DNA from 3 places in the Telmatobacter bradus genome. Region 2 is predicted to be linked to each of the others. Evidence: riboswitches for the same ligand, from Rfam matches in the RefSeq annotation. Region 2 holds a riboswitch; each other region holds the start of a gene.
The links. A riboswitch is a leader RNA that binds a small molecule or an ion and turns the genes downstream of it on or off. The one in region 2 is predicted to bind cobalamin.
Positions count from the first base shown of each region.

Region 1: another riboswitch for cobalamin. It lies ahead of ACOBR2_RS05555 (TonB-dependent receptor plug domain-containing protein); the one in region 2 lies ahead of ACOBR2_RS04485 (ribonucleoside triphosphate reductase).
Region 3: another riboswitch for cobalamin. It lies ahead of ACOBR2_RS13445 (ribonucleoside-diphosphate reductase subunit alpha); the one in region 2 lies ahead of ACOBR2_RS04485 (ribonucleoside triphosphate reductase).

Region 1 is NZ_CP184532.1:1,311,719-1,322,410, reverse strand. It holds gene uvrC (excinuclease ABC subunit UvrC) at 1-1,714, opposite strand, end outside; gene ACOBR2_RS05560 (TonB-dependent receptor domain-containing protein) at 1,900-5,334, opposite strand; gene ACOBR2_RS05555 (TonB-dependent receptor plug domain-containing protein) at 5,935-8,433, opposite strand; cobalamin riboswitch at 8,465-8,710, opposite strand; gene ACOBR2_RS05550 (TlyA family RNA methyltransferase) at 8,886-9,644, opposite strand; gene ACOBR2_RS05545 (glycosyltransferase) at 9,644-10,692, opposite strand, start outside.
Region 2 is NZ_CP184532.1:1,051,362-1,062,053, reverse strand. It holds gene metE (5-methyltetrahydropteroyltriglutamate--homocysteine S-methyltransferase) at 1-1,993, opposite strand, end outside; cobalamin riboswitch at 2,215-2,410, opposite strand; cobalamin riboswitch at 2,669-2,881, shown strand; gene ACOBR2_RS04485 (ribonucleoside triphosphate reductase) at 2,984-5,002, shown strand; gene nrdD (anaerobic ribonucleoside-triphosphate reductase) at 5,140-5,316, shown strand; gene ACOBR2_RS04475 (anaerobic ribonucleoside-triphosphate reductase activating protein) at 5,297-5,995, shown strand; gene serA (phosphoglycerate dehydrogenase) at 6,346-8,166, opposite strand; gene ACOBR2_RS04465 (pyridoxal-phosphate-dependent aminotransferase family protein) at 8,342-9,511, opposite strand; gene ACOBR2_RS04460 (GatB/YqeY domain-containing protein) at 9,730-10,212, shown strand; gene ACOBR2_RS04455 (STAS domain-containing protein) at 10,301-10,645, opposite strand.
Region 3 is NZ_CP184532.1:3,253,969-3,264,660, reverse strand. It holds gene ACOBR2_RS13450 (ribonucleotide-diphosphate reductase subunit beta) at 1-870, opposite strand, end outside; gene ACOBR2_RS13445 (ribonucleoside-diphosphate reductase subunit alpha) at 1,017-3,506, opposite strand; cobalamin riboswitch at 3,530-3,838, opposite strand; gene metH (methionine synthase) at 4,056-7,865, opposite strand; gene ACOBR2_RS13435 (SGNH/GDSL hydrolase family protein) at 8,033-9,226, opposite strand; gene ACOBR2_RS13430 (elongation factor P) at 9,379-9,951, opposite strand; gene ACOBR2_RS13425 (ankyrin repeat domain-containing protein) at 10,083-10,692, opposite strand, start outside.

The sequences.
Region 1 (10,692 bases), 260 kb from region 2:
GCAGCTCCGAATCGCGGTCGCGCATAGCGCGGCGCTGGCGGTGGTAGCCGATGGCAAACCGGTGGCTCTCGTCACGGATCAGCTGAATCAGGTGCAGCACCGGCGAACGGCGGTCGAGCACCACCGGCTCGTCCTCGTTGCCGTATACGTAAATCACCTCTTCGCGCTTGGCGATGGAGGCCAGCGGCTGCGTCGTCAGCCCCAGCGCCGAGAGCGCCTCGCCCACCGCATGCAACTGGCCCAGGCCGCCGTCAATCAGCACCAGCGAGGGCATCTCCTTCTTCTCTTCCTGCAGGCGCTTGTAGCGGCGTGTGACGACCTCGTTCATGCTGGCAAAATCGTCCACTCCGGTCACGGTTTTCACCTTGAACTTGCGATAGGCCTGCTTGTTCATCTTGCCGTCTTCCCAGACGACCAGCGAAGCCACCGTCTCAGCGCCTTGAATATGCGAAATGTCGAAGCACTCGATGCGTTTGGGAAGCTCAGGCAGCAGCAACGCATCGGCCAGCGCCTCCTGAATGGCCTTCTGCGAGGGCTGCAACACGCGAAAGCGCTGGGTATGCGACTGGTGGGCATTCTGACCCACCAAGTCGATGAGCGCGCGCTTGTCGCCACGCTGCGGCACGGCCAGTTCCACCTTGTGTTTGGATTGCGCGCTCAGCAACTCCGTCAGCACCTCGCGGTCGTCAAAGTCCACAGGCACCAGAATGCTGCGCGGCACATACGGCTGCTCAATGTAGAGCTGTTTGACGAGGGCGCTGAAGATCTTGCCGGGACGAAATTTTTCTTCCCTGCCCTCCTCAGAAATCTCCGCGCCTTCCTCGGCTTCGTCGTCGGTCTCCATGAGGGTCGCAAGCTCTTCCCAGAAAAACTCGCGACGATCAACGATCTTGCCTGAGCGTACGTGAAAGAGGTTCACGGCCAGCATGCCATCGGCAAAGTAGTAGCCGAAGACGTCGGCTTCGTCGCTCAGCTCGGCGGTATCCACGCGCTGGCGGGTTTGCAGTTGCTGAATTGTCACCAGCTGATCGCGCAGCCGCGCTGCCGCTTCAAAATGTTCTTCACTGGCGGCAACCATCATGCGCTCGGTGAAGGTGCGCTCCAGGTCGCCATGACGGCCCTCCAGCAGCATCGACGCATCTCGGATCGCCTCTCGATAAGCCTCGGGCGCGACGAGGCCCTCGACGCACGGGCCCAGGCAGCGGTGAATATAGTGCTCCAGGCACGCCCGCGGATGATAGCGGTTCAGGTCCACCTTGCAGCTGGGAATCTGAAAACATTTGTGGATCAGCTCCACAGCGCGATAGGCGAGGCTCGACGGCAGATAGGGACCGAAGTAGGCAGCGCCGTCTTTGCGCAGTTTGCGCGTGACAAAGACCTTGGGATGGCGATCGGTGAGTGTGAGCTTCACATAGGGGTAGGTCTTGTCGTCGCGCAGCAGGATGTTGAAGCGCGGCTGGCGCTGCTTGATCAGGTTGTTCTCAAGCGCCAGCGCCTCCTGCTCATTGCCCACCAGGATGTACTCAAGATCGACGGCCTCGCGCATCAGTGAGCCGGTTTTGGCGTTGGCCTGACTGGCGGCCAGCAGGTAGCTGCGCACCCGCGACCGCAGGTTCTTGGCCTTGCCCACATAGATCACCTCACCCTCGGCGTTTTTGTACAGATAGACGCCGGGTTCGGTGGGCAACAAACGGATTTTTTCGACTAGATCCATGGGGAAGCAGACAGCTACAGAAAGAATATAGCTTCCAGCTGCTAGCCTCCAGCTTCCAGCTTTTTTGTGGGGGGGAGTGAGTCGTCAGCTTTCAGCAATTGGGAACTGGGGACTGGGGACTGGAAGCTGTTCCACAAACAAAAACGCGGCAGCCGAAGCCACCGCGTCTTTGGGTTGAGTTTGCGTTAGAAGTTGATGCGGGCCGCAATCTCCACCTGACGCGGCGTGTAAAGGAACGCGCTGCTGTTGGAGTTGTTCGGCACCATGAAGCTCTGGTCACCCGTTCCGTTCACACCTTCGTACTGAACGTTTGTGCCCGTCAGATAGTACAGGTAGGTGCTCTTGTAACCGGTGATGTTCTGATGGTTGGCGATATTGAAGACGTTGAGTATCAGGTCGACGCTCTTCACATACTTCGTGGCATCCAGGTTCACCGACTTCTGCAGACGCACATCGTCGACGATGCGGCGGGGATACTTGTAGGTGTTGTAGCCGATCTGCGGAATTGCCGACAGACCACCCGAACCGTTCCAGTAGTTGCCCACGCCGTTGGTGGTGTAGTTACTGGTTCCGGCCGTGAACGGAAGTCCATTCTGCATCTGGAAGCTGTCGTCGAAGCTCCAGTCGTTGGTCAGCCACTTGACCGGGTTGCTGGTCTTGAGGTTCGGCAGGTTATAGATGGCATAGGCCACGAAGCGCTGCGGCACGTTGAAGGCCGAATTGCCGTAGTTGACGTGGGTGTTGCCATAAGGATCGTACCAAGAGTTGGCCGCACCCTGGGTGTTGGTGTTCTGGGCAAAGTCCAGAGCATGCGACCAGGTGTAATTCACGTCAAAGGTAACGCTCTTCATCGAGCGATTCAACAGTTCGATGGCCAGAGCGTGGTAGTTGGAGTTCACGTTGGAAATGAACTCGGTGATCGAGCTGAAGTACGCTGCATTGGCACCGAGCCGCGCGGTGTTGCCGTAACCCGTGTAGGTGGGCACCACAAACTGCGTGCCAGTCGGACCCAACGGACCCTTGCCGTTTGCATCGGCGGTAACCGTCAACGTCTGATTGGTGGTAGTCGGATTCAGGTTCACGTCAAGGAAGTTAGGCAGACGACGGCCCAGACCACCCAGATAGCTCAACGACAGGACCGTACCCTTACCCAGATCCTGCTGCAACTGCAGATCGAACTCCTGCACCTCGGGCAGCTTCAGATTCGGCGCCATGAAGTAAGAGGTGGGACACGATGTGCTGTACGCCGCGCAGGCCAACGATGAAGCTTCGATGTTCGGAAAGGTCGGAGCGCCCGAGGTCTTGCCCTTCCATGAGCTGGTTAACTGGCCATTGGGGCTGCCAGTTCCAAGACGCACGTTCTCGATATTGCCGTTGGTGATGCGGCCATAATAGATGCCGTAACCGCCACGCAGAACAGTCTTGCCACCGCCGAAAAGGTCATACGAAAAGCCGACGCGCGGACCGAAGTCAGTGTTGTCGGTAGGGTTGTTGGTCAGGCCAAGGTAGGGAGCAAAGCTGCCGGTGGCCGAGGTCAGATTCAGATCTGCATCCGGCATCGTTTCGTGATCCCAACGCAGACCGAGTTCCAAAGTCAGGCGGGGCGAAACTTTCCAGTTATCCTGAGCGAAGACGCCAAGATCCATCGTGTTAATTTGGTAGGCCGGATTGCCGAAGCCCTGTGCGAACGTTGAGTAACAGGGGTAAGAACCCAGAATCGAGCTGCTCGAATAAGAGGCCGAACCACCCGAATCGCAACCATAGCTGGTGCCCGACGGCGTTACGCCATTCTTCTTGTTCAGCAGGTCGTTGACCATGTTGCCCACGTATGCGTAGCTGAAGTAGCCGTTGCTCTCGTAGGTGTTGTTCATCAGGTCGTAGTTGTGGACCACGTCAACGCCGAACTTCATGCTGTGGTTACCCTTGGCAACGTAAAGCACATCGCCGATCTGCCACTTGGTCTCATAGGGATAGGCCGTGCGATGCGAGTAGTAAGGCGAACCGGCGTTAAAGCCGTACTTTGAGCTGGCTGCCACATACGGCACATTTCCGGTGCTGGCCGTCAGATCGGAGTTGGTATAGCTGGTGTAGGCCTGCTGGGTTTCATCATCCAGCTCGCGGCTGTACTGGTAGAGGGCTTCGTTGCTGATGTTGTTGCTGATCAGGCTGGTCAGCTTGGCTACGCCGTAATCCAGCTTGACGAAGTCGTTACCCTGGGCATCCCGCGAGTAGTTGTCAGAGGCCGTGGTCTGCACGCCACCCGGCGAATCCCAGCGCAGGCGATGTTCTAGCACGCTCAGGTGTTCACGCGGTGTGATCTGCCAGTCGATCTTCGGCGTGTTGATCTCCTGGTAGCCAAAGCGGCTGACCGTGCCGATGTCGCTGTTCAGGCCAAGATCGTTGATCGTGGAAACACCGTTGTAGTTGCTTGCGCTGATGTTGGTGCTGCCATAGACCATGGCGGCCCAGTCATACGATGCCTGGGCAAAGGTGATCTTCTGGCGAGCCGCCAGAGCGCAGGTCGCTGCATCATTGACGTTTGTGGCCGTGCCAGAAAGCAGGCCTGTCGCCACGGCGCAGTTGGCGTTTGAGACCGAAGGCAGCGTGTAGAAATACTGCGGATTGCTCGGCACGCCCACCACCGGGAAGACGTGGGTGTGCTGATCGTAGGTGTACATCCAGAACAGCTTGTCCTTGATCAGCGCGCCGCCCACCGTAAAGCCGTAGATCTTGCGGATGTCTTCGGGCTTGATGTGCTTGGTGGTCGTCGTGTTGTTCGCAAACGTGGTCAGCGTGGTGTAGTCGTTATAGGCGTTCCAGTTGCTTTCCTTGTCATAGAAGTAGGCTTCGCCGTGCAACTGGTTGGTGCCGCTCTTGGTCACCGAGGTGATGACGCCGCCGGCGGCGCGACCAAATTCAGCCGAGTACACACCGCTGTTCACGGCAAACTCACGGATCGCGCTGCCGGAGGTCGAATACGCCTCACGGGTACGACCACGCTCTTCGGCAAAGAAGGCCTGATTGTCGTCGGCGCCGTCGATTTCCACGTTATTCAGCAGGGTGCTGATGCCGCGCACACTCACCATGCCGTAGCCGTTTCCGTCAGAAACCACACCGGGCGTGGTCATGGCGAGGCTCGACCAGCGGCGGTTGTTGATCGGGATGTTCTGCATCGCCACGGTGTTCAGCGTGTCGGAAAAGTCAGGCGATTCGGTGTTCATCACCGGAGTGGTATCGCTGACCACTACTTCCGTAGCGCTACCGGCCAGGGCAAGGTGCGGCGTCAGGCTGGTCACCTGGGCCACCTGAACCGTCACACTCGTAGCCTTGTAGCTGGCAAAGTTCTGCGCGGCCACCGTCACCGTATAGGTGCCGGGTTCCAACAGAGGAGCCTTGAAGAAGCCGCTGGCGTCGCTCGTGAGCGTGACTTTGAAGCCAGTGCTGGCGTTCTGGATTGTGATCGTAGCTGCATTCACTACGGCGCCCGACGGATCCTCCACGGTTCCGGCGATCGATCCTTGGGTCGTCGACTGCGCACGAGCAGCCAATCCGCCCATACAGAGCATCAGAGAGAAAATCGCCGGACATAACAGCCCCAGGCGGATTCGTTGTTTCGTCATTCTAGGCCCTCCAAAGGAGTTTTTTACCAAGTTGCACGGGTTAAGTGTTTACAGAATGGGGACTTGATCAAAAGCAATGAGAATGTGTCCTGCAGATTTATTCTCTTTTTCTCCCCTATAAATCCGGGATTCGGGGAGTTAAAGAGGTAGATTGGGCAGCATTCCCCTGCCAATCCCATATCGTACGGAACCCGCATGAAAATCCGGTAAATACCGCCAGCGCCCGTGGGAAGAATACTGCGCGGCTTGCAGGATTTTCTGGACTGCCAACCAACCGGAAAGCACAGAATACGGATCTTCTGTTCCGTCTTTGGCTGACATAAGCCTTCATGGCTTGAATCTGCCTGGCGTTCGGATCGTTCCGGGGAAAACGCCACGACAGGTCCACAAGCCAGGAAGCAACCTATAGAGTATGGTCCAGTTCTGATTGTAATAAAAGAGGTAAATCCATGATTTTATGCGTGAAAAATATCGGTTTTTGTGGAAAACAAGAACATATTTTCATTTCTGGAAAAGCATCTTCCCTCCTACCTGCCGGGGCAAAAAACAGAATGGCCGGCCCCTTAGGGAACCGGCCATAAAGCATCGCTTCAAAACAATTTACCGACCGCTTCCCGGTCCCCAGCTCAGCTTGACGCCAACGCGAAGCGTGAACGGCAGACTACGGTAACCGATCGGAGCGATATGCTCCTGATTCAACAGGTTTTCTCCCTGCGCATACACCGAGAGACCCTTGATGAGCTGGTAGCTTCCGCCCAGATCGAGCTTGGCGAAGCCGTGGTCCAGGTCACGGTTGGGCAGCAGCAGGCTGTTGCCGCCGCTGGCATCCATATACCCCAACATGGTGGAGTCGTCGCTGCGGCTGGCATACGACGAAGCGAAGACGCCGGTCAGCTTGTGAGAAGCATAGATGGCCGTAAAGTAGCCGGTGTGGGGCGGACGACGGAAGGGACGCGCACCCACCAGCGGCGTATCGCTACCGATGGAAATACCGTTATACGTTGGCGCATAGCCTTCGAGCAGCGCCTCATTGTCGCTGTCAAACGAGCGCTCGACCACCGCATCCAGATAGGTGTAGCCACCGCGCAGGCTCAGATTGCGTCCAATGCCGCTTTCAATCGAACTCTCGATGCCCTGGGCGCGGAAGGCCTGCGAGTTTACCTCGGCACCATAAATGCCGTCCGTATTCAACTCAACCAGAAGTTCCTGTTTCTGGCTTGCCGTCATCCCCGTCAGTACCTCGGAAAGCAGTCCCGAGCCAACGTACTCCAACTCCCGTCCGAACTGGTTGTGAAAGTAAGAGACGCGGAAGTTGATGTGGTCGCCCAGGAACGACTGCGCCAGACCACCCTCATAGGTGCGGGCAGAGGGTGCGGTCAGCGGCGAAATGTGCAGCGCCGCAATGGACGACTGCGCACCATTCTCCTGCAGCAGGTTGTACAGCGAGTAGTCCTGATCGGTCAGCTTCGGTTCGCGCACGGCGTCGCCGTAGTTGAACAGAATGCGCGTACTGCTAAATACGCCCTTGCGGGGCTTGAACGCGTACCAGGAAAATCCGGCGCGGGGTGAGGTCTGGGTGCCGAAGAGCGAGTAGTGCTCCAGGTTTCCGCCCAACGTGTAGAAGAAGCGGTTCTTGTAGTCGCCATGCACGTTGGCAATGTAGTTGTAGTTGGAACGCTCCACCGGACCATAGTAGGCGCTGCCCGGCTCTGCGCCGCGCTCATCTTCATACTGGAAGCCAACCATGGCCGCCAGATGGGGGGTAAGCTTTACATCGCCGTTGTAGGTCAGGGCATCGCGGTTGGAAACAAACTGGTCGCCATAGGTTCCGCAGTCCAGCGTGGCCTGTCCCGTAGCCGAGTAGCCGTTGGCGCCGGTGATCGTCACCGTCTGGCCCAGTGAGCCCGCGCTATAGCAGGCATAGCTGTAGCTGACGGGCGTGCCCTGCATGGACCACAGATTCAGCTGCTCGCGCTTGCGCGTCAGGCCGTAGCGCACCGTGTTGTGAAAGCTCTCCGTCGTCTGGTTGGAGATGGAGCTGCTCAGGTACAGATCCTGATCCTTCTGGGTGGAGTCGTCGGCCACATGATAGAAGTCCCAGGCATTGGGAACGCCGGTGGCAGCCACGTTATAGTGCAATGTACCGCGCACCACCGTGCTGGCCGTCGGCTGCCAGCCGAGATTGGCCACAGTGGAGGCCAGATGATGCTCGTCGCGGGGCAGATCATTGCTTGTCTGCAACCAGCCATAGGCACCCAGATAGTCCAGCTTGCCATGGGTTCCAGCCACAGTCAGACTCTCACGGGTGGTGTACAGGCTGCCGCCTTCGGCCTCCAGAATCACCGAAGGAAAGTTGGTTGTACCGTGGGCCGTGGTCAGGCTCACCACGCTGGTCATGGCGCCAGCTCCAAATAGGTTGGAGTTCGGTCCGCGATAGACCTCCACGCTCTCCAGGTTGTTGGTCGAAAGTGCGCCAAAGTCGAACTGGCTGCCCAGATCATCAACATCGATGCCATCCATCAGCACCAGATTGTCCGTCGATACACCGCCGCGCACAAACAGCGAGGTCCACGAGCCGCGGCCCTCGGTCTGCACCACCGAAACACCCGGCATCATGCGCATGGCGCTTACCAGATCCGTGCTCAGGGCAAAATCGGCCTGGCTCAGCACGGTGGTGGTGGCGCTGGTCTGCGCCTGTGGCGTTGGAGTGCCGGTGGCCGTCACCACGACTGACTCATGCACCCAGGCCGGTTCCATCACCAGCGTCTTTTCCACCACATCACTGCGGCCAGCGTAAAAATCCGGCGTCTGCAACTGCCGGAAGTTGTCGGCCGAGAGCAGCAGGAACAGATGGCCTTGCGTGCCGGTCAGAATCTGAAAGCTGCCGTCGGAGGCCGTCTCAGACTGACCGACCACCTTCCCCTTGCACACCAGCAGCACGTGTACACTTTTGAGCCGTGCGCCGGTTGCGTCCGTGACTGTGCCGTGAATCGATGCCGCGCTGGCCGCCGTGGCCACAGCGCCCAACAGCAGCAGCGCCAGCATCTGGCTGGCCCTGGTAAGAAGATTTCTAGTTAAAAAGCTGGAGATGAAACGCATTCTGGCTCCTTCGTTCCCCTCGGAACGTAAGCGGTGGGTGCGCTCGAAGGACCGGTCTCCTGACTTGCGCCCAGCCTGTCCACCTTCCCAAAGAATCTACGCTTCTTCAGTGGTTGTTTTTCCGCAGGAAAAACATGGATCAGACCTTGAGAACATTCTTCGCCTGATCGAACGACGAAAACATGGCCAAGGGCGCTCACAGTTGCGGGGCAGTGGCGGATTTGCACCGCCTTCCCGAACATCCTGAGCGAGGTTTGTCGTAGGTTGCCGCCCTCTGTCGGGCGAAAGGGATGGGATGAAAATTTTTCCATCCTATCAATTATTTATAGTTGCGCTCTGGCATGAAGTCAAAGACAGAGAAGAGAAATCAAGGGTCAGAGAGCCGAGATCCAGGAACGGCAATCTGCAAAATAAAGCCTGAAAAACCACCTCTGACGCCTGTCCGCGAAAGACTACGTCTCGCTCTCCGCCTTGCGCGCCCACAGCAGGAACTCGTGATTGCCCTCGGCCCCGGTAATGGGAGACTCCGCCGAGGCGGCCACCCGCCAGCCCTGCTCCTTGACGCACGCCGCCACCTTGTCGACGGCCAGTTTGTGCGCCTTGGGGTCGCGCACAATGCCGCCCCGGCCCACATGCTCACGGCCCGCCTCGAACTGCGGCTTGACCAGCACCACCGCCTCGGTAAGCGTAGGCGCGGCAGCAAAGATCGCCGGCAAAATCAGGGTGGCTGAAATGAACGACACATCCATCGCCATGATCGTCGGGCCGTTTCCCTCGGGATCGAGCAATGCGCCCGGTTCCAGCAGTCTGGCGTTGCAGCGCTCCATCAGCCGCACCCGCTCATCCTGGCGCAGCTTCATGGCAATCTGCCCAAAACCCGTATCCACCGCCGTCACTCGCGCGGCCCCGTGCTGCAACAAACAGTCGGTAAAGCCGCCGGTGGAAGCGCCCACGTCCAGCCCCCAGCGCTCCGTCACGTCGATCTGCCAGAGCTTCAGCGCGCCTTCCAGCTTCAAACCGCCGCGGCTTACGTAGCGCAACTCATCGCCGAGCAGCCGCAAGACGGCCTCCGGATCCACCGCCGCGCCCGGCTTGTCGATCTTTTGCTCATTCACCATCATGCGGCCAGCGATGATGTAAGCACGCGCCCGCTCACGGCTGGGCGCAATGCCGCGCTCGGTCACCAACACATCCAGTCTTATCTTTGCCATTACTTGACCGCCCGCATTCTGCCGCCCGGCAGCAGTTCAAAGATGCGCCCCCGCCACAAGACGTTCTGTCCGCAATAACTGGCCGCCCAGAAGCAGAAGCCCATCAGGTCGCGGACGGGAAAAAGAATCAGCAACTGCAGCCAGTGGCGATCACCCACCACGCCCCGGCCCACTGCCAGCGCCAGAGCCCAGCGCGTGGCCACAGCCCAGGCCAGCAACCCCAACCCCAGCAAGGGATTGTGCAAAACCAACGCCACGGCCAGCCCCAGCAGACCAAACGGCATGCTGAAGGTGAGCGAGGTGCCAAAGTGCCCCTTGGGCCGCGAAAAACGCGTGGACTTCATCCAGCGCACCTGATGCTTCATCGAAGACAAGAAGCTGGAATTGATCACCATGTGGTCAATGGTGTGATGGCTGAGCGCAACCTTCTCGCCCAGCTTGTAGGTCTCATTGCCCAGCACAAAATCATCGGCGCAGTAGTCGGCCGTCACCTTGAAGCCGCCCATCTTGCGGATCGTCTCACGGCGGAAAGCCATGGTGGGCCCCAGCACGAACTGCATGCCTTCAAGCAGATTTGCGGCCAGCACGCCGGCGCTCATCTCCACCGTCATGCCCACGGCCTCAAGCCGCGCCCACAGGCCGCCCTCGGCCGCCACACCGCGATACAGGCAGCACATGGCGCCCACCTTCTGCTCGGCAAATGGCAGGGCCACGGCACGCAGATAATTGGGCTCCACGCGGGCGTCGCTGTCGCTCACCACCAGAATTTCATAAGATGCGGCAGCCTCCATCAGCTCCATGGAAGCAACCTTGGCGTTGATGTAGTCGGGCTGGCCGCCGGTGACCAGAAACTGCGTAGGAATCTCCGGGTGCCGCGCCGCCACCAGCCGGGCCACGGCCAAGCCGGCGTCCTCAGCGGAACGGGCGCAGAAGAGAATCTCGTACTGCGGATAATCTTGCAGGTAAAAGCTCTCAAGCCAGCCTTCGAGGCCGGGCTCGTCGCCATGCAGAGGCTTGAGAAGCGAAAGCGGAGGGGTAAAGCCGGGAC
Region 2 (10,692 bases):
CGGCATCCATGCGCACAATGGCCTCAATGATGTCATTGAACTCCGAATAGCACATGTGGGTATGGATCTGCGTGGCGTCAGCGACTCCGGCAGAGGCCAGCCGGAAGGCATCGACGCTCCAGAGCAGATACTCCGCCCAGTCGGCGCGGCGCAGCGGCAGACCTTCGCGAATGGCCGGCTCATCGATCTGAATGGCGCGAATGCCAGCTGTTTCCAGATCGGCAACTTCATCGCGAATCGCCAGAGCGATCTGCTGGCAGGTGACGGAGCGCGGCTGATCGTCGCGCACAAACGACCACTGCAGAATCGTGACCGGCCCAGTGAGCATGCCCTTGACGGGCTTTGCGGTGAGCGACTGCGCGTACTTTGCCCAACGCACCGTCATTGCCCGCGGACGCGAGACATCGCCAAAGATGATCGGCGGCTTGACGCAGCGCGAACCGTAGCTCTGTACCCATCCATTCTGGCTGAAGACGAAGCCATCAAGCTGCTCGCCGAAGTACTCAACCATGTCGTTGCGCTCGAACTCGCCATGCACCAGCATGTCCAGCCCAACCTCTTCCTGAAAACCGATGCAGCGCTCCGTCTCGGCCTGCAGAAAGGCATCGTAGCTCTGGATGTCGATCTTGCCCTTGCGGAACTCGGCGCGCATTTTGCGCACTTCCGCCGTCTGCGGAAACGAGCCAATCGTAGTGGTGGGCAGCAAAGGCAAACGCAGCGTCTTCTGCTGCACTTCACGCCGCCGCGCATGGCTACTGGTGCGCTCCAGCTGCACCGGCGTAACCGCGGCAAGGCGCTCGGCCACCTGGGGTTGATGAATGCGCGTGGACTGACGGCGCGCTTCCATCAGACGCGCATTCTCGGTCAGTTCAGTCTCAACCTCTATGCCCCCCTCCAGCGCGCGACTCAGCAGGGCTACTTCCTCCAGCTTCTGGCGGGCAAAGGCCATCCAGCCACGCACCTCGGCATCCAGCGCCGTCTCGGTGGCCAAATCGACGGGCGTATGCAGCAGCGAGCAGGAAGGCGCAATCTGCACACGCTCCTTGCCGAGCACCAATGTGGCCTTGGCCGCAATGCGCAACGCCTGGCAAACATCAGTGCGCCACACGTTGCGTCCGTCCACCAGACCAAGCGAGAGCACCAGCGCCTCAGGAGCCTTGGCCAGCACCGCATCCAGTTGCTCCGGCGCGCGCACCAAGTCCACATGCAGGCCAGCGGTACCCAGCGATAGCGCCAGATCAAGATTCTCTTGTAGCGCTCCAAAGTAGGTGGTCAGCATAAACTTCGGCAACGCAAAAGCACAGTTCAGCTCCGCGTAAGCTTCGCGATACATGCTCTGTGCCGCCTCGTCCAGATCCAGACAGAGGCAGGGCTCGTCGATCTGCACCCAACCTGCGCCTGCCGCCGCCAGCCGTCCCAGCAGATCACGATAGATGGGCAGAATCTGCTTAAGCACAAAGGCGCGGGTGACGCTGGAGTTGGTCGGCTTGCCCAGCAGTACAAACGAAACCGGCCCCAGCAGAACCGGACGCGTCTCAATGCCCTGCTCGCGCGCTTCCACGTACTCGTCCACCACCTTGCTGGAACGCAGAGAATAATGATGACCGGGCTCGAACTCCGGCACCACATAGTGGTAGTTCGTATCGAACCATTTGGTCATCTCCAGAGCAGGAGCGTCCTGTGCACCACGCGCCATGGCAAAGTAGGTGGCCAAGCTCACCTGCTCGTCGGGGCTAGAAAAACGCCGCGGAACCGCGCCCACCGTCGCCACCATGTCGAGCACCTGATCGTACAGGGAAAAGTCGTTGCTCGGCGGCACGGCAATGCCCGCTTCCACCTGCATACGCCAGTGCCGGTTGCGCAGTTGACGCGCCACCTGCAGTAGTTCTGCTTCGCTGCTTTTTCCGCCCCAGAAGCTCTCCAGCGCAAACTTCAACTCACGCTGACTGCCCATGCGGGGGAAACCGAGATTGCTCGCAATCGCCAAACTCATCCTTATCTCCTCTAAACAATGGGCACACACACCGAAGCGCTGGCTGCAGAGACGCATCCCTGCCGCCATGGCCAACGTGTTGAAAGCTCCCGCACGGGCCGGAAAAGATACAACTCTCCCTCAGGCTTCTACGGTCTTCCAAAAACGTGAAGTCACAAATGTAGCGGTTGAAAAACCGCAACACCCGGCCCTCCCCTCGGAGGCGTGTGCATGTTCTGTCCGTTCTGGACAGGCTCTACGGCAGGTCTTCGGACTCGCAGGCTACCTAGTGGCTCCAGCTTCCCAGTCCATGGCTGGACCAGTGCTTCTTTCGGAGCGTTCGTTCCTGCTTACCGCTGCGGGGCAGTTCCGGATTTTCACCGGATTCCCTTTTAAGCCCGGTCGCAGAAACCGGGCACCATAAAGTAGCCTCACTATAGAGCAGAGGCTTGGCCAAGGTCAACGCAAAGCCGACGCCAGCACCGGGGAAATTCGACACAATCCCTCCACAAGGACGCTGCCTGGTGGTGATTTTCCCTCCTCCCACAGCGTTTCACCCCGTGGGACTGACGCTCCTGTGGAGGTCTTTCTTTTACACAGCGATGAACCCCGGCAAAGTCCCGTTTCTGCACTGCATGCGATTCTTTTCCACCACTTCCACGCCCATAAATGCTTGACGCACTTCCGTAATAGAGCTACATTGGGCAGTGTTACGTCTCCCAAGCAACACAAGATGTTGGGCCAAGAGGGAAGTTGGTGCGTTCTGACCGAACCACTCCAACGCTGTGCCCGCAACTGAAAGCGAAGAGCCGCTCTCCGCTCATACCACTGCCCCTCAGTGGAGTGGGAAGGCTGGATTGCCGCTGCGACTCGCATGCCGGGAGGCTTGCCGTATTCAGATTTACGTCCTCGGACGGGGTGTACCAGAGGGTTGCTTGCCTGGGCTGCGTTTTACGCGCCCGTTTTTTGCAGTACCCTCCTCCACATCGCCGTCTGCGGGAAAGGAACCCAATGTCCGCCCTCACTACACTTCCTCCGCGCTCCGTCGTCAAGCGCTCTGGCGCAACCGCCGACTTTGACGCTGCCAAGATCCATTCCGCCATTGAGCGGGCCGGCAAGGCTAGCGGCGCATTTGACCCGGCCGAGGCCGAACTGCTATCCATTCAGGCCATCAAGGTCATCTCCCACCGCTTCCACGATCGCGCTCCGCACATTGAGCAGATTCAGGACGTGGTTGAGCAGGTACTGATCTCGGCCAATCACTTTGCCACCGCCCGCGCCTATATTGTCTACCGCGAGCAGCGTTCGCGCCTGCGCAACGACCAGCGCACCATGGTGGACGTGGCCTCGTCGATCAACGAGTACCTGGACCGCGCCGACTGGCGTGTGAACGCCAACGCCAACCAGGGCTACTCACTGGGCGGTCTGATTCTGAACGTCAGCGGCAAGGTGGTAGCCAACTACTGGCTCTCCCACGTCTATCCGCATGAAATTGGCCGCGCTCACCGCGAAGGCGACGTGCACATCCACGACCTGGACATGCTGGCCGGCTACTGTGCCGGATGGTCGCTGCGCACCCTGCTGCTGGAGGGCCTGAACGGCGTTCCCGGCAAGGTGGAAGCGGGTCCGCCCAAGCACCTGTCCAGCGCCGTTGGTCAGATCGTCAACTTTCTGGGCACACTGCAGAACGAGTGGGCCGGTGCGCAGGCGTTTTCCAGCTTTGACACCTACATGGCGCCGTTCATCCGCAAGGACAACCTGCCCTACAGCGAAGTGCGCCAGTGCATTCAGGAACTGGTGTACAACCTGAACGTGCCCTCGCGCTGGGGCACGCAGACGCCCTTCACCAATTTGACCTTTGACTGGACCTGCCCGGAAGACTTGTGCGCGCAGCAGCCCGTCATTGGCGGCAAGACCATGCCCTTCACCTACGGCGATCTGCAGGTGGAAATGGACATGATCAACCGCGCCTACATTGACGTGATGACCTCGGGCGATGCGATGGGCCGCGTCTTCACCTTCCCCATCCCCACCTACAACATCACGCCCGACTTCCCGTGGGAGAGCGAAAACGCCACACTGCTCTTTGAGATGACGGCCAAGTACGGCCTGCCCTACTTCCAGAACTTCCTGAACTCCGAGTTGAAACCCAACATGGTTCGTTCCATGTGCTGCCGTCTGCAGCTTGATTTGACCGAGCTGCTCAAGCGCGGCAACGGCCTCTTCGGCTCCGCTGAGCAGACCGGTTCAGTGGGCGTGGTCACCATCAACTGTGCGCGTCTCGGCTATCTGCATCGCGGCGACGAAGCTGCGCTGCTGGCCCGCCTGGACGAGCTGCTGGAAATCTCCCGTACCAGCCTGGAGATCAAGCGCAAGGTGATTCAGCGCCACATGGACAACGGCCTGTTCCCCTACACCAAGCGCTATCTGGGCTCGCTGCGCAACTTCTTCTCCACCGTCGGCGTAAACGGCATCAACGAAATGGTGCGCAACTTCAGCAACGACGCTGACGACATCACCACCGAAGCCGGACGTGCCCTCGCCGTGCGCTTCCTTGACCATGTGCGTGCGCGCATCATCAAGTTCCAGGAAGAGACCGGCCACATGTACAACCTGGAAGCCACGCCCGCCGAAGGCACCACCTACCGCTTCGCCCGCGAAGACAAAAAGCGCTTCCCGGATATTCTGCAGGCAGGCAGCAAGGAAGAGCCTTACTACACCAACAGCAGTCAGTTGCCGGTGGGTTACACCGACGACGCCTTCGAGGCGCTGGCCATGCAGGAAGAGCTGCAGACCAAGTACACCGGCGGCACAGTGCTGCATTTGTACATGGGTGAGCGCGTGAGCACGGCCGAAGCCTGCAAGAAGCTGGTGCGCCGTTCGCTCGAAAGCTTCCGCCTGCCCTACATCACTATTACGCCAACCTTCTCCATCTGCCCCAAGCATGGTTATCTGGCAGGCGAGCACCAGTTCTGCCCCAAGTGCGACGCTGACCTGGTCGCCCGCAAGCAGGCTGAAGCACAGGCGTAGGACGGAAAGTTTTTTGCCGTAGATTGGGTGCCCCAGCTCCTGCTTTTGGGAGCTGGGAAAACACAAATACTGCCGGACTGTGCCATGCTGCAAGGCTCCAGTCCGCACCACAAGAAATTCCCCAACGGAGGAAAGATATGTCGACCATGACCATCGAAGAACCGACGACGATTCAGCTCAAGGACGAAGAGCGCCAGGCCTGCGAAGTCTGGACCCGCGTGATGGGCTACTTCCGCCCCGTGGCCAGCTTCAACCGCGGCAAGCAGGGCGAATACCACGAGCGGACGTGCTTTGTTGAAACCAAGTGCTGCTGAACTGCGCATAGCTGGACTCACGCGGCTGTCGACGGTCGACTGGCCGGGTGAGTTGGCTGCCACCATCTTCTGTCAGGGCTGTGCATGGGATTGCGTCTATTGCCACAATCCCAACCTGCAGCCCGCGACGGCCCCCGGCCTGATCGAATGGCAGAGCATCGCGGAGTTCCTCTCCACGCGCTGCGGCCTGCTCGATGCCGTCGTCTTTACCGGCGGCGAAGCCACCCTGCAACCTGCTCTGGCGGCAGCCATGGAAGAAGTCTGCGCCATGGGCTTCAAGGTAGGCCTGCACACCGCTGGCATGCACCCGGAACGCTTTCGCGAAGTGCTGCCGTTGGTGGACTGGGTCGGCTTCGACGTGAAGGCTCCCTTCGATCAATACGAACGCACCACCGGCGTAGCGGAGAGCGGCCAACGCGCCCGCGCCAGCCTGCTCCATCTGCTGGCCAGCAACACCGCCCACGAAGTGCGCACCACGCTACACACCGGCCTGCTCCCGCTCGAAGAAATGCTCTCGCTTAAAAAGGAATTGCTCTCGCTGGGCGTACGCAACTACGCTGTGCAGGGCTTCCGCAGCGAAGGCACACGCAACGACCGGCTTTCCGTGCTGAACAACGCGCCAGCCTATACGCTGCCCGCAGACTTCGGCACCGGCTTCAAGCACTTCGTTCTGCGATGAAAAACAGCTGTCAGCTTTGACTCTGCTCTCGAGCCTTGCCCTTAAGCCGTATCGATAATTCGTTTTTCACCCCAGAGGGGTGAAGCGAAAATAGCCCCGGGTGGATCCTGAATCTGAGCGTATGCGAAGAGAAAGGAGGAACCCGGGGTTTGCTGTCTCAGAGAGACGGCAAACCCCGGCGGGGCGCTGTGAAATCCTGCGAGAAACAGAAAGAACCACCGCTGGTTGGCGGTGGTTCTTTCCCTGTCGAGTTCGGCAGAACCCCACAAGTTTTTTGTTCGCTCCTGCAAACACGCTGCAAGCTACACAAACAAGCTGAAAGCTGGTTAAACGGCTGAAAGCTGGTCTTCCTACTCCGCCAGCCGAACCAGCCGCGCCTCGTAGAGCGCATCGATCTGCGTCAGAGCGTCGAGCGCAACGTCGCTGACCGGCGCATCCACCTGCACCACGGCCAGCGCCTTCACCGGCTTCACGCCCGTGCGTTCGCGGCCCAGGGCAAAGCTGGCAATGTTCACGCCGTGCTCACCCAGTGTGGTTCCAATCTTGCCAATCACACCGGGCACATCCTGATTGCGGCAGACCAGCAGATTGCCTTCGAGGGGAATCTCAATGTCAATGCCATCGAGTTCCAGCAAACGCGGCTGGCGCTGATGAATTACCGTGCCGGTAGCATGGCTGCGGCCCGCAGGCGTATGCAGCACAACGCCAAGTGTAGTGGCCGCGCCGCGATGGCTGTCTTCCTTCTCCTCGTGCACGCGAATGCCGCGCGCCGTCGCCACGCTCGATGCATTGATGCGGTTCACCTGCTCCACACCATCCAGCAGACTGGCCAGTACGGCATTGCGCACCAACTCAATCTTGGCGTCGCGTAACTTGCCGCTGTACACAATGTCGATGGCCTCGATGTTGGCCTTGCCCGCCTGCGCCAGAAACGCACCCATGCGGCTGGCCAGCTCGATGTAAGGCGCCAGCACCGTGTACTCTTCATGCGAAAGCGAAGGCATGTTCACGGCATTCTGCACCACGCCATCCTTCAGGTAATCGCGCACCTGGCTGGCAATCTGAATGCCTACGGCCTCCTGCGCTTCCGCCGTCGATCCGGCAATGTGCGGGGTAAGAATCACATTGTCGAGCGCAAAGAACGGCGAATCCTTCGGTGGCTCTTCCACAAAAACATCGAGCGCCGCACCACCGACCTGACCACTCTTCAAGGCCTCGGCCAGCGCGGCTTCTTCAATCAGTTCGCCACGCGCACAGTTGATGATGCGCACGCCCTTTTTCATCTTGGCAATCGACTTGGCATTGACCACGCCATGCGTCTGCGGCGTAAGGCCCACATGCAGCGTCAGGTAATCCGCCTGCGCAAATAACTCCTCAACCGAAACAAGAGAGATATTATTTTCGCGGGCTACGGCCGCCGACACAAACGGATCGCAGCCGACAATCTCCATGCCAAAGACGCGGGCGCGATGCGCAACCTCAAGACCGATGCGGCCCAGACCCAGAATGCCCAGTGTTTTGCCGCGCAGCTCCGAGCCCTGCAGGTTCTTCTTCTCCCACAGGCCCGCATGCATGGTGCTGTTGGCCGCAGGAATCTTGCGCGCCAGACCAATCATCATGCCCAGCGTCAGCTCGGCCACGGCAATCGCGTTGCCGCCCGGCGTATTCATCACCACAATGCCGCGCTTGGTTGCCGCCTCGGCGTCAATGTTGTCCACGCCCACACCGGCGCGGCCAATCACGCGCAGTTTGGGCGCGCTGGCTAGCAGTGCCGCGTCCACCTGCACCGCCGAGCGGACCACCAGCGCATCGGCATCGGCCAAAGCCGCCGCCAGTCCACCGGTGAGTTGATCGTGCGTCAGGACCTCCCACTCCGGTTCAGCGGCAAAAACAGCCCGTGTCGCCGGAGATACCTTCTCCGCAAGTACGATCTTCATTTTTTCTCCCTTGACCTTGTTTCCAACGGTCTCGAAAGCTTCGAAACGGATGCCTTCCTGCTCGCATAAAAGATCGAACATGCGCACCACTGCGGCGTGAGGCTTGCCCTCGCCCCGCTCGTACTTGGTCAGCGAGTTGGCGTGAACGCCCAGGCGCTCCGCCATCTGGTATTGATACAGGTCGAGCTGCTTGCGTGCGATCAGCAGCTTCTCGCCAAAAGTAAGTTCGCCCATGGAAGACTTCTCAAGGTCAATGTGTTCAGGTTAGGTTTCGGCCCACGGGGAAGTGCGGACCAGGGATTGCGATGTTAGCGCGCCAGCTACGTTAGCAGGTCAGCAAGTCAGCGCCGTCAGCGGGGCAGCGATAAGCGCAAAGCTGACTTGCTGACTCGCCGACTTGCTCGTGCTTCTACTGATTCGCCTCAGACACAAAGACCTTCTGCGCCGCAGCCACGGCCGAGCCGTACTCCACCGGAAGATGCAGCGTGTCCTTGGCGATGTGCTCCATTGCGCCCAGCAGGGCCACGGTGTCCAGATAGTCAAAGAAGCCCAGATGCGCCACGCGGAAGATCTTGCCCTTCATCGAGCCCTGACCATTGGCACTGATCGCACGAAAGCGCGTCTTGAGCGCCTTGACCACATCGCTCGAATCGCAGCCTTCCGGCACGGCAACGGCAGTGGCCGCAGCCGACGGCGCGTCGGGAGAAAACAACCTGAAGCCAAGCGCCACCAAACCAGCGCGCGTCGCCTTGGCATTCACCTGTGCGTTGTGGATCAGCGCGTCGCGGCCCTTGGCCAAATCGCCATCGCCCTGACCGGCAATGTAATCAAAAGCCGCGCCCATGGCGGCAATAATTGCCACCGCCGGCGTGTAGGCGGTTTCGCCCTTGGCCTGATTCTTGCGCTCCTTGCGCAGGTCAAAATAAAAGCGCGGATTCTTCGAGGTCTCCATCGCCTTCCACGCCCGCTCGCTCACGCTCAGGTACGCCAGGCCCGGAGGAATCATCAGCGACTTCTGCGAGCCGCCAATCAGCACGTCCACGCCCCAGCCGTCCACGTCGATCTTCTGCGTGCCCAGACCAGTGATGCCATCCACAATCAGCAGCGTCTCAGTACCCTTCAGCAGCTTGGCAATGCCTTCAATGTCGTGGCTCACCGCCGTCGAGGTCTCGCTGGCCTGCACAAAAACGGCCTTGTGCTCAGGCTTGAGTGCGGCCTTCACTTCGTCCAGCGTGAAGGTCTGGCCGTAGGGCTTTTCCAGCACGTCGGCCACGCAGCCAAAGGCCTTCACCAGCTCCACCCAGCGCTCGCCGAACTTACCGGCCGTCAGCACCAGAACCCGATCACCGGGCGAGGTCAGATTGGTGACCGAAGCCTCCATGGCGCCCGTGCCCGAGCTCGACAAAATCAACACGTCGTTCTCAGTGCCCACAAAAATCTTGGCCTGCTTCAGAACCTTCTCAAACAGGGCGCGGAATTCGGGGGTGCGATGGTGAATGTCAGCAGCAGCCATGGCAAACTGCGCCGCAGGCAGCAGCGGCGTTGGACCGGGCGTAAACAAGCGCGTTTTGCGAATCATGCGTTTCCTCTTTTAGTGAAAGATGCGTGAATGGGGTGCGACCGATGGTGCAGGAACCACTCTTCCAACCAGGGAGAGCGGCTTGAATCGCCACCCACAGAATACACAAGAATGTTGATTATGTGGTTTTTATTTTTCCTCGCTGCCAAGCCCCTTCCCCCGGCTTTCGTTTGCTCCGGGCTTCGACAACCGCCTACAATCACATCTGGAGACAAACAATGAGCGATGCAGGCGAACTGGAAGCGGTCATTACAAAAGAGATGATTACGGCCATGAAGGCCAGGGATGCGGAGCGCACCCAGACATTGCGCCTGATCAAGACAGCGCTCAAGAGCAAGTCCATTGACAAGCGCCAGCCGCTGACCCAGGCCGAGGGCGAACAGACGCTGGCCAGCATGATCAAGCAGCGCCGCGACTCGATCGACCAGTTCACCAAGGGCAACCGTCTGGATCTTGCCTCCAAGGAAGCCGCTGAAATCGTGGTGATTGAAGAGTTTCTGCCCAAGCCGATGGACGAAGCCGCGCTCACCGCGCTGGTGGCCGAGGCCGTCGCCGAGGTTGAGGCTCAGGCCGGCCACAAACCCACCGCCAAAGAGATGGGCGTGGTAATGAAGGCCGTGCAGGCCATGCTGGCCGCCAAGGGCGCCCGCGCCGAAGGCCGCACCGTCAGCGAATTGGTCAAAAAGGCGTTGGTTGGGTAGGTTATTGCAATCAAACAGCGTTTTTATCTGTAGCTGAGAACTAAAAAAGCCATCCCCTCAGGGATGGCTTTTTTTAGCAGCAAGCGTTCTACCGAAAGGAAGCGATTGCCTTGGCTTCGTCATCGTAGGTTTCAAAGACGGTGTAGAGCTTGGTGAGCTGCAGCAGGTCGTGGACCTTCTGGGTAAGCTTGAGCAGCTTGAGGGTGGCATCCTGATTCTTGGAAGAGGTAAAGGCACTGACCAGTTCGCCTAGGCCCGAGCTGTCAATGTAGTTGACTTCGCCCAGGTTCAGCAGAATGGCCTTCTGGCCCTTGCTGATCAGGTCGCGCACAGCGTCACGCAATTGCACGCTGCCTTCCCCCAGAGTGATGCGTCCACTGAGGTCGAGAACGGTTACGCCGTCCACTTCACGGGAAGCAATCGAGAGAGCCATAAAGAATTCTCCTTGAGATAATGACGTTGGTTAAGCTTGAAAGGCGG
Region 3 (10,692 bases), 2.2 Mb from region 2:
GCCAAGATACTGACGCATCTCCTTGGCCGACAAACCAGCCACGCCGCCCGACAGCAGATCTTCGCTGAACTGGGCCTCGGCGTCGATGGCTTCGGTGAGCATCTCCACAATCTGCCGCTCCAGATCCGCATCCCACAGATCCGGTTCCTGCTCCCGCACAATGCGTACGACTTCATAGGCAAAATCGATGTGGCAGCTCTCGTCGCGAAAGACCCAGTTGGTGCCCGCGGCCAGTCCGTGCAGCAGTCCCTTGGAGCGGAAGAAGTACACATAAGCAAACGCGCCAAAGAAGAACAGTCCCTCGATGCAGGTGGCAAAGCAGATCAGGTTCAGCAGGAACTGACGACGGTGCTCGCGCGTTTCAATGCGATCCATCTGGTGGATCGTGTCGATCCACTTCATGCAAAAATCAGCCTTCTTGGCAATCGACGGAATGTTCTCCACCGCGGCGAAGGCGTCGGCGCGCTCGTCGGGGGCGGGAATGTAGTTGTCGAGCAGCGTCAGATAGAACTGCACATGTACGGACTCTTCGAAGAGCTGGCGCGAAAGGTAAAGCCGCGCCTCGGGCGAGTTGATGTGCTTGTACAGATTCAGTACCAGGTTGTTGGACACGATGCTGTCGCCGGTAGCGAAAAACGCCACCAGACGCTGGATCAGATGCACCTCGGCCGGACTCAGCGTCTGCTTCAGGTCGACAAGATCGGTCTGGAAATCAATCTCGTCTACAGTCCAGGTGTTCTTGATGCCGTCACGGTACATGTCATAGAAGACCGGATAGCGCATGGGGCGCAGCGTCAGGCAGAGGCCGGGATCAAGGATGCGGTCAGGCACTTCAACCGAGGAGGAATTCAGCAGCGATTTTTCATTCATGATTTTTTCTTTCTCTATTTCAAGCGTGGTTGATCTGGCAAATCCATACCAATGCTGATCGGGTGCCCCACCCTCGCCACGTCTTTGTGGCTAGGGTGGGGAAGCACGACGCAAATCTTTTGGGCCGGATCAAGCGGGAAAATGTCTTACTGGCACGACTCGCAGGATTCCGGATTTTCAAGCGAGCAGGCAATGGCGGCCGTCGCGCTCACCGGTGTCTGATTCGCACGGCCCGTGCTGGCAATCGTCGTTTTGGCAATGCGCGTAGCGGGGCGCGAACGCAGATAGTAGGTCGTCTTCAGCCCCTTCTTCCACGCATACATGTACATTGATGAGAGCTTGCCGATGTTGGGCGACTCGCTGAAGAGGTTGAGCGACTGCGACTGATCGATGTAGGCGTTGCGGGCCGCGGCCATATCCACCAGCGCACGCATCGGCGTCTCCCACACCGTGCGGTAAAGCACGCGCAGCTCTTCGGGCAGCTCTTCCACGCCTTGCACGGAACCTTCAGCAGCCTTCAACTTGTTGCGCATCGCGTCGTTCCACAGGTTCAGCCGCTTCAGCTCTTCCACCAGATAGCGGTTCACCTGCAAGAACTCGCCCGAGAGCGTTTCGCGTTTGAAGAGGTTGGAAATCTGCGGCTCAATGCACTCATAGCAGCCCACAATCGAGGCAATCGTAGCCGTGGGTGCAATGGCGATCAGCAGCGAGTTGCGTACGCCGCTCTTGGCAATGCGCTGGCGCAGTTCTTCCCAACGCGCAGTATTGGCAGGCTTCACATTCCACAAATCAAACTGGAAATGACCGTCCGCCAGACGGGTTTCAGCAAAGTTTTCGTGTGCGCCAAACTCTTCGGCCAGTGTGCAACTGGCGTTGAGCGCGGAGTAGTAGATCTCTTCCTGAATGCGCGTCGAAAGATTCAGCGCTTCCTCTGTGTCAAAGGGAATGTGGAGCTGGAAGAAGACGTCCTGCAGGCCCATCACGCCCAGTCCCACCGGACGCCAGCTGGCATTGGAGCGGGCTGCGGCTTCAATCGGATAGAAGTTGATGTCAATCACCCGGTCGAGCATGGGAATCGCCGTGGCCACCGTGGCCGCCAACTTCTCAAAGTTGAAGCGCAGCGTGCCGTCTGCCGCGCGTTCCACGTGGCGTGCCAGATTGATTGAGCCCAGATTGCAGACCGCCGTCTGATCCTGCGAGCTGACCTCGGTGATCTCGGTGCACAGGTTCGACAGATGCACTACGTTGCCCGGTTTGCCCGTCTGGTTGCACTTCAGGTTGGTTGCATCCTTGAAGGTCATCCAGCCGTTGCCGGTTTCGGCGAGCGTACGCATCATGCGCGCATACAGGTCACGCGCCTTCACCTGCTCCTTGAAGAGTCCCTCGGCTTCGGCTTTTTCATAGGCGGCATCGAAGGGCTTGCCATAGAGGTCAGGCAGCTCGGGCACATCCTTCGGATCGAAGAGCGACCAGATGCCATCGGCCTCCACGCGGCGCATGAACAGATCGGGAATCCAGTTGGCCAGATTCAGATTGTGGGTGCGGCGGGCCACATCGCCGGTGTTGTCGCGCAGTTCCAGAAACTGCATGACGTCAGCATGCCACGGCTCCAGATAGACGCAGCAGGCACCCTTGCGCTTGCCACCCTGATTCACTGCGGCCACCGAGCTATCGAGCGTGCGCAGCCACGGCACAATGCCATTCGACAGGCCATTGGTGCCACGAATCAGCGAACCCTGCGAACGCACGCGATGAAAGGCCAGTCCAATGCCGCCGGAAAACTTCGACATCATGGCCACATCTTTGTATGTGTCGTAGATGCTTTCGAGCGAATCTTCCGGCGAGTCATGCAGGTAGCAGGAGGACATCTGCGCATGGCGGGTGCCGGAGTTGAACAGCGTCGGCGACGACGGCATGTAGTCCAGCGACGAGATCAGACGATAAAAATCGATGGCCTCATGCGGCGTGTGCGCCAGTCCGCAGGCCACGCGCAGGAAGAAGTGTTGCGGCGACTCAATTACCTTGCGCGACTCAGGATCACGCAGCAGATAGCGGTCGTAGACCGTGCGCAGGCCAAAGTACTCGAAGCGGTCGGAGTTGTCGTCGGCAATCGCGTCGTTCAGCTTGCGGGTGTGAATCCGCACGAACTCCGCGGCCGCATCGCTGATCAGGCCCTGTTTGTAGCCGTGCTCGATGGACTGCGAGAACGAGTAGATGTTGAACGAGGAAACTTCCTTGACGATGGTGGCCAGCAGTAAACGTGCGGCTAGACGCGAGTACTGCGGCTCTTCGGCGATCAGCGCCGCGGCCGTGTCGATCGAAATCGAGTCCAGTTCACGCGTGGTTGCGCCGTCGTACAGGCCGCCAATGGTCTTCGACGCCACGCGGATCACGTCCACATGCGGAAGTCCGTAGGCCGAGCGCTGCACGGCGCGCACGATCTTGTTTACATCGACAGGTTCCAGTACGCCATTTCGCTTGCGTATGTGCATCGTGGGTGTTTCATCCCGGTCGGGGAAGCCAGGTAGTACAGGCGCGTAGCCGGTGGGCGACTCAATGGTGGCCATGAGAAAACTCTCCTTGGCCTCCCGGAAAGACGAGGCAATGTGCTTCCCCTGAAGGGGATATGCAGCCATTGCATCTCGCCTCCCCTCGGAGGCTGTGCATTTGTTCTCGGGGCAGGTCTTCGGACTCTGCAGGTTCAAACCGGAAGGCCATAGCGGTTCTCCAATTGCTGTACACCGAAGCTTCTGCCGCTGAGGGGCTTTTTCCTCAAGAAAAAGCTACCTTGCACAGTCTCACAAGGGCTACACCTATTGGAGAACCGCTCTAAACTTCCCGGACCCATGGTCCAGTGTTTTTGCTGGCCCTCGTACCTGCTTACCGCTGCGGGGCAGTTCCGGATTCACGCCGGATTCCCATCTTCGCCCCAGCCGTAGCCTGGGGAACCACCGAGCTTCTCTACTATATCTAGTGCTATTGGTGTTTTCAATGTGTATATGTAGCGTGCGCTGTGCAAATGTGAAAATCGCACAGAAATGGTCCAAAAAGCTGCGATTTTCCCGGAATTTCCTGCCATGGTGATACGATAAAATAATACGTGTTATTGAATTTATGGTTCTCTGGTCCCGGAATCCGGACCAGAGAACCATAAAGGTTTTTGTTTCAATGAGTCAAAGACTACTTCAGGCGGGCTCGTAGTTCAGGTTCGGCGCCAGCCAGCGCTCGGTTTCTTCAAGCGTCCAGTTCTTGCGCTGATGGTAGGCCTCGATCTGATCGCGCTCGATTTTGCCCACATTGAAGTATTGCGTCTGCGGATGCGCAAAGTAGAGGCCGCTCACGCTGGAGCCCGGCCACATCGCATAGGACTCGGTCAGCAGCATGCCGGTATTCTTCTCCACATCCAGCAGCTTCCAGATGGCCGCCTTCTCAGTGTGGTCGGGGCAGGCCGGATAGCCCGGCGCAGGACGAATGCCACGATACTCGCCGGCAAACAACTGTGCGTCGGTGAGTTTTTCCTCGTTGCCATAGCCCCAGTCGCGCCGCGCCCGTGCATGCAGGCATTCGGCAAAGGCCTCGGCCAGACGGTCGGCCAGCGCTTCGGCCATGATGGCGTGATAGTCGTCGTTCTCAGCGCGATAGCGGTCGCAGATTGCCTTCAAACCATGACCGCTGGTAACGGCAAACATGCCGATGCTGTCGCTGAGTCCGGTCTCGCGGGGCGCGATAAAGTCCACCAGCGAACGGCAGGCCTGACTGCCTTCGCGGTTGGCCTGCTGACGCAGAAAGTGCAGTTTTTCTACTACTGTGGAGCGCGTTGCGTCGGCGTAGAGTTCCACATCTTCGCCCACGGCGTTGGCCGCGAAGAAGCCATAGACGCCGCGTGCGGTCAGCAGTTTTTGGGCGATGATCTCATCCAGGAGCGTCTGTGCGTCGGCAAAGATCTGCTGCGCCTGCGGTCCATATTTTTCGTTCTCAAGAATCGCGGGATAGAGCCCCTTCAGACCCCAGGTGTGGAAGAGCGGCGTCCAGTCAATGTACTTGCGCAGTTCATCGAGCGGAAAGCCGTCGAGCACCTGTGCGCCGGTGAAGGCGGGGGTGGCCAGCTCTTCCGCGCGCCAGTCGATGGGCGTGCGTCGTGCGCAGGCTTCGGCAAAGGAAATCGTGCTTTGCTTGGGGTTGGTGAAGTTTTGCCGAATGGATTCGTATTCGGCAAAATGCTTCTTGATGTATGCCGCCCGGCCATCTTCGCTCAGCAGGCTGGTGGCCACCGGAACGGCGCGGCTGGCGTCCAGCACGTGCACCACGGGCTGGCTGTAGTGCGGTGCAATCTTGATGGCTGTATGCGCGCGGCTGGTGGTTGCGCCGCCCAGTATCAGCGGAATCCTGAAGCCCTGCCGCTCCATCTCGCGGGCCACATGCACCATCTCGTCGAGCGAGGGCGTAATCAGGCCGCTCAGGCCGATGATGTCGGCCTTGATCTCTTTGGCGCGTTCCAGAATCTTTTCGCACGGCACCATCACGCCCATGTCGATCACTTCGTAGTTGTTGCAACTGAGCACCACGCCTACGATGTTCTTGCCAATGTCGTGCACGTCGCCCTTGACGGTGGCCAGCAGAATCTTGCCTTGCGCCTGCACCGCCTCACCGGCGGCAGCGGCAGCGGCTTTTTCCGCTTCCATGGTGGGCGTCAGAAAGGCCACGGCCTTCTTCATCACGCGGGCTGACTTGACCACCTGGGGCAAAAACATTTTGCCCGCGCCGAAGAGGTCGCCCACCACGCTCATGCCTGCCATCAGCGGGCCTTCAATCACGTCGATGGGGCGGCCCAGCTGCTTGAGAGCCTCTTCCGTGTCTTCGTCAATGTAGGCATCAATGCCCTTGACCAGCGCATGGCTCAGGCGCGCTTCCACGGTGCCGTTGCGCCACTCCTCGGTCTTTTTCTCGGCCTTTTCCGTGCTGCCCGTGCCGGCTGACTTGAGTGTTTCGCCAAACTCCACCAGACGTTCGGTGGCATCGGGGCGGCGATTCAGCAACACATCTTCCACCAGCGTGCGCAGCTCGGGGTCAACCTCTTCGTAGACCTCCAGCATGCCGGCGTTCACAATGCCCATGTCCATGCCGGCGGCGATCGTGTGATAGAGGAAGGCCGAGTGCATGGCCTCGCGTACCTTGTTGTTGCCGCGGAAGCTGAAGGAGATGTTGGAGACGCCGCCGCTCACCTTGGCGTGAGGCAGATTCTGCTTGATCCAGCGGGTGGCGCGGATGAAGTCGACCGCGTAGTTGTTGTGCTCCTCCATGCCGGTGGCAACAGTAAGCACGTTGGGGTCGAAGATGATGTCTTCAGGGGGAAAGCCGATTTCGTCAACGAGGATGTGATAGGCGCGCTCGCAGATGCGGATGCGGTCTTCATAGCCCGAGGCCTGACCCTGCTCGTCAAAGGCCATGACGACCACCGCTGCGCCATAGGCGAGTACGGTGTGTGCATGTTCGCGGAACTTCTCTTCGCCCTCCTTCAGTGAGATCGAGTTGACGATGCCCTTGCCCTGCAGGCACTTCAAACCAGCCTCGATCACCTCCCACTTGGAGGAGTCCACCATGAAGGGCACCTTGGCCACTTCAGGTTCGCTGGCCAGCAACTGCAGGAAGCGCGTCATGGCGGCCACGCCGTCAATCATGCCTTCGTCCATGCAGATGTCGATGACATTGGCGCCGTTCTCTACCTGCTGACGGGCCACGCTTACCGCTTCATCGTAGTTGCCTTCCTTGATGAGTCGGGCAAACTTGGGCGAACCGGCGACGTTGGTGCGCTCGCCAATCATCAGGTAGGAGCCGATCTGCTGGGTGAAGGGCTGCGAGCCGCTCAGCCGTAGTGGGCGCGGTGCTTCATCGGCGGTGCTGGGCATAGCCACCTGTGAACGGCCGCGTGTGGGCTGGTGTTCGAGTGCGTGCGCAATGGCGGCAATGTGCTCCGGCGTATTACCGCAGCAGCCGCCGGCAATGTTGATCAGTCCACCCTTGGCAAAGTGCGCCAGATGATGCGCCATGTCGGCTGGCGTAAAGTCAAAGCCCGTCGGCGAGAGCGGATTGGGCAGGCCCGCGTTGGGGTAGGCGGAGATGGCCGCGTTCGACTTCTGCGAGAGCTCTTCAAGGAAGGGATACATCAGGTCCGGTCCCAGAGAACAGTTCAGGCCGATGCTGAGCGGATGAATGTGCTCGACTGCATTCCACAGCGCCTCGACCGTCTGCGCCGAGATCATCGTCTCGCCACCACGTCCCACGGCCGCTGAAATCATCACCGGCAGCTCCTTGCCGTCGGCGTCGAAGACCTCGCGAATGGCCACCAGCGCGGCCTTGGCGTTGAGCGAGTCGAAGATGGTTTCCACCAGCAGCAGATCCACGCCGCCCGCCATCAGCGAACGCACCTGCTCGGTGTAAACGCGCTTGACCTGATCGAAGGTGACTACGCGGAAGCCCGGATCGTCGGCGTCGGGCGAGTTCGAAAGCGAGACGGTGAGCGGGCCAATCGCTCCGGCTACAAAGCGCTGCCGGCCCGTGGCGTTGGCCACCAAGTCGGCGCTGGCACGGCACTGTTGCGCGCTCTGGAAGTTGATTTCGTGCGCCAGTTCGATCAGCTGCGGCATTTCAATCACGCCCTGATAGAACTCGGGATTCTTGCGCCCGCCGTGCTCACGCGGGTCTTCCACGAAGAACTCACTCTGCGCAATCGAGGTCGCGCCAAAGGTGTTGGTCTCGATGATGTCGGCCCCGGCTTCCAGAAAGCGCCGGTGAATGTCGCAGATCATTCCGGATTGCGTCAGGGAGAACAGGTCGCCGTTGTTGAGCAGATCCTTGTCGGCATGGGCAAAGCGTGTGCCGCGAATGTCGGCTTCCTTCATCCCGTAGGTGCGGATGGTCGTGCCCATCGCGCCATCGATGATGGCGATGCGTTCGGCAAGAATTTTCTGCAAGGGATGAAGCGGTTTCTGCGTCATGGGTTCCTTTGTGAGCCTGAGGGAATCGGGGCGGAATGGCCTTCTTCCATGATAACGGCTGGGGCAAGCGTGGGCGGCAGGGATGGGAGAGTCGTCGGGTGCTTGTCCCGGAAAAGAAAAACGCGCATTCGCTTGGAATGCGCGTTTTTCTTCTGTTTTTGGCCGTGCTATTTAAAAAGGTTCAGGTCGATTGCTTCGCCCATCGCCTTGTAGCCGGCATCGCCGGGGTGCAGATGATCGCCCGAATCGTAGGCCGGGTTGAAGTGCGGCGGGGTCTGGCCGTCGCCAGTCGCCTTTTCAAAGTCGATGACCGCATCGAAGACGCCGCTCGTGCGAATCCACTGATTCACAGCCGCGCGCATCTGTTCGCCCTTGCCGCTCGAATAGCCTGCGCCCACGTAAGGGGTGAGCGTTGCGCCGTAGACCTTGATGCCGTGCGCATGGGCGCGTTCCACCATCTGGCTCAGGGCAAACTTCAGCTGATCGGCGGTGATCTCATCTTCCGGTGCGCTCAGGTGCAGGGTGTGGCCAATGTCGTTGATGCTTTCCAGGATGATCAGGTACTTGACGCCGTCCTGCGCCAGCACGTCGCGATCAAAGCGTGCCAGTGCGCTCGGCCCCGCGCCCTCGTTCAGCACGCGGTTGCCGCTGATGCCCTCGTCGAGCACGCTCACGTGCTCCAGACCCTTGGTCTGCTGCAGGCGTTCGGCCAGTACATTCGGCCAGCGGCGGTTGGCGTCGTTGGTGGAACGTGCGCCGTCGGTGATCGAATCGCCAAAGGTGACGATGGCCCGCGCATCGGCTGTTGCCGGTACGTCCACGCCGCTGATCAGGTACCACGAGCTGCTTTTGGAGGCTTCGCTCAGCGTCTCAGCCGCCGTCTGGTTGCCCGGCACGGAGTAGTTGGTTTGCACGGCCAGCGCATGATAGGTGGCCGTATGCATCGGCTGCACCGGAACGAAGAGGCTGATGGCCAGATTGCTGAGTGCCGGAGCCGTGAGGGCCACGGGATCGCTGGTAACCACTGCGCCCGGAGCTAGCTGGATGCTGGCCGCGCCGCCAAAGGTCAGCTTGCGGTCCGTGCCCGGCTGAATAGCCGCGCCGCCCGCGCTCAGCGCTACATGCGCCTCTTCAATGGTCAGTGGTTCGGTGCCGTACTCGTTGGTAAAGCGTACGCGCACCTTGTCGCCGCCTTGCGAGAGGTGCACAATCTCGCGCTCGGTGGCATTGGTCAGTGACTTTGCGCCCTGGTTGGGCATGGCAGAAGCTGCCCACGTGCCCACCCATCCACTCTGTGCGCTCCCGGCCACAGCTGTTGAAAGAACCAAAACAGAAAAGCCCTGCAGTAAACTTTTAAACATTGTTTCCTCTCGCAGTATTTCCAGAATTGATCGACATCAAATTTAAACGCTTTGGGTGCCCCACCCGCAAGGCGTTTAAATTTGCCATGGGGGTGGGGTGGAAGACGGCGCTTAGCTGCCGTGACGTTCTCTATTTCCTAAGGAGAACTGCTCTATGCGCGTCCGGCAAACTCGCGGGTTTCCGTGTAGATGCGCACCTTTTCACCGTTTTCAATGTACAGCGGAGCCTTGATTTCCAGACCCGTTTCCAGCCGTGCCAGCTTGGTGACGTTGCCGCTCGTATCGCCACGTGCGCCCGGCTCGGTGTACTCCACCGTCAGCTCCACCTGCGCGGGCAGTTCCAGCCCGATGGGGTTGCCGTTGTACTTCATCAGCTTGAGAATTGCGCCTTCAACGATGAACTCCAGCGCGTCGCCCATCATGGAGTTGTTCAGCATGTGGGTCTCAAAGCTGGTCTGATCCAGGAAGTAGGAGCCGTCGCCGTCGCTGTACAGGTAGGAGGCTTCGATCTCTTCCAGATCCGGTTCCTTGAACTTTTCGCCGGCCTTGAAGGTCTTGTCGAAGACGCCCCGGGTGATCAGGTTACGCATCTTCAGCCGCACCAGCGTCTGGCCGCCGCGTGCCGTCGGCGTCGATACTTCGACGTCCATGCAGTAGTAGGGCACGTTCTCGTGCTCAAAGTACATCTTGCGCTTTACGTTGATGGCCTCAATGACCGCTGCCATGGTTCTTCCTTTTACTTCGCGAAATCTTGGGCCAGCGCGCAAACAAGGCGTGGCTCCCCGTCCATTATAGGGGGGCGGAGCTACGAGGGAACCGCACCAAGGTCAGCCCCAGCGGTTTTGCGGATGCGGCCTTATGGCTTGGCCGGCTGCGGTGCAGTGGGCAGGGGCTTCAGCTCGGCCTTCAGCAGCAGATCGCAGGCATTCGTCTGGTGCGCCGCCGCCGCCAGATCCAGCGCTGTTTTACCTGCCTTGTTCTTCAGCAGTGGGTCGGCGTTTTTCTTGAGCAAAAGCTGTACGACCTCCGCATTGCCTCGTTCCGCGGCCTTCATCAGGGCGGTGCTGCCGTCTTTGGCTGCGGTGTTCACCTCGGACCCGTGGCTGAGCAGGATCTGCGTCAGCGGCAGCAGGCCATCGTGAGCCACCTGCATCAGTGGGGTATTGCCCTCATTGTTGGTGGTTTTCACGTCGGCACCCTTGGTAATCAACGTCTGCAGGACGTTCAGATCGCCCGATCCGGCGGCATACAGCAGCGGGGTATTGCCGTCCTTGTCCTTGGCCGTCAGATCGGCCTGATGGGCCAGCAGCAGCCGTGCCGTCTCCTGATTGGCCCGCCGTGCGGCCTCCATCAAGGGCGTCACGCTGTTCTTGTCCTTGGCGTTCACGTTGGCCTGTTGGGCCAGCAGGGCAGTGGCGACATCGGCGTAGTCGTTGGCCACGGCCTCCAGCAGAGCCGTGCGGCCC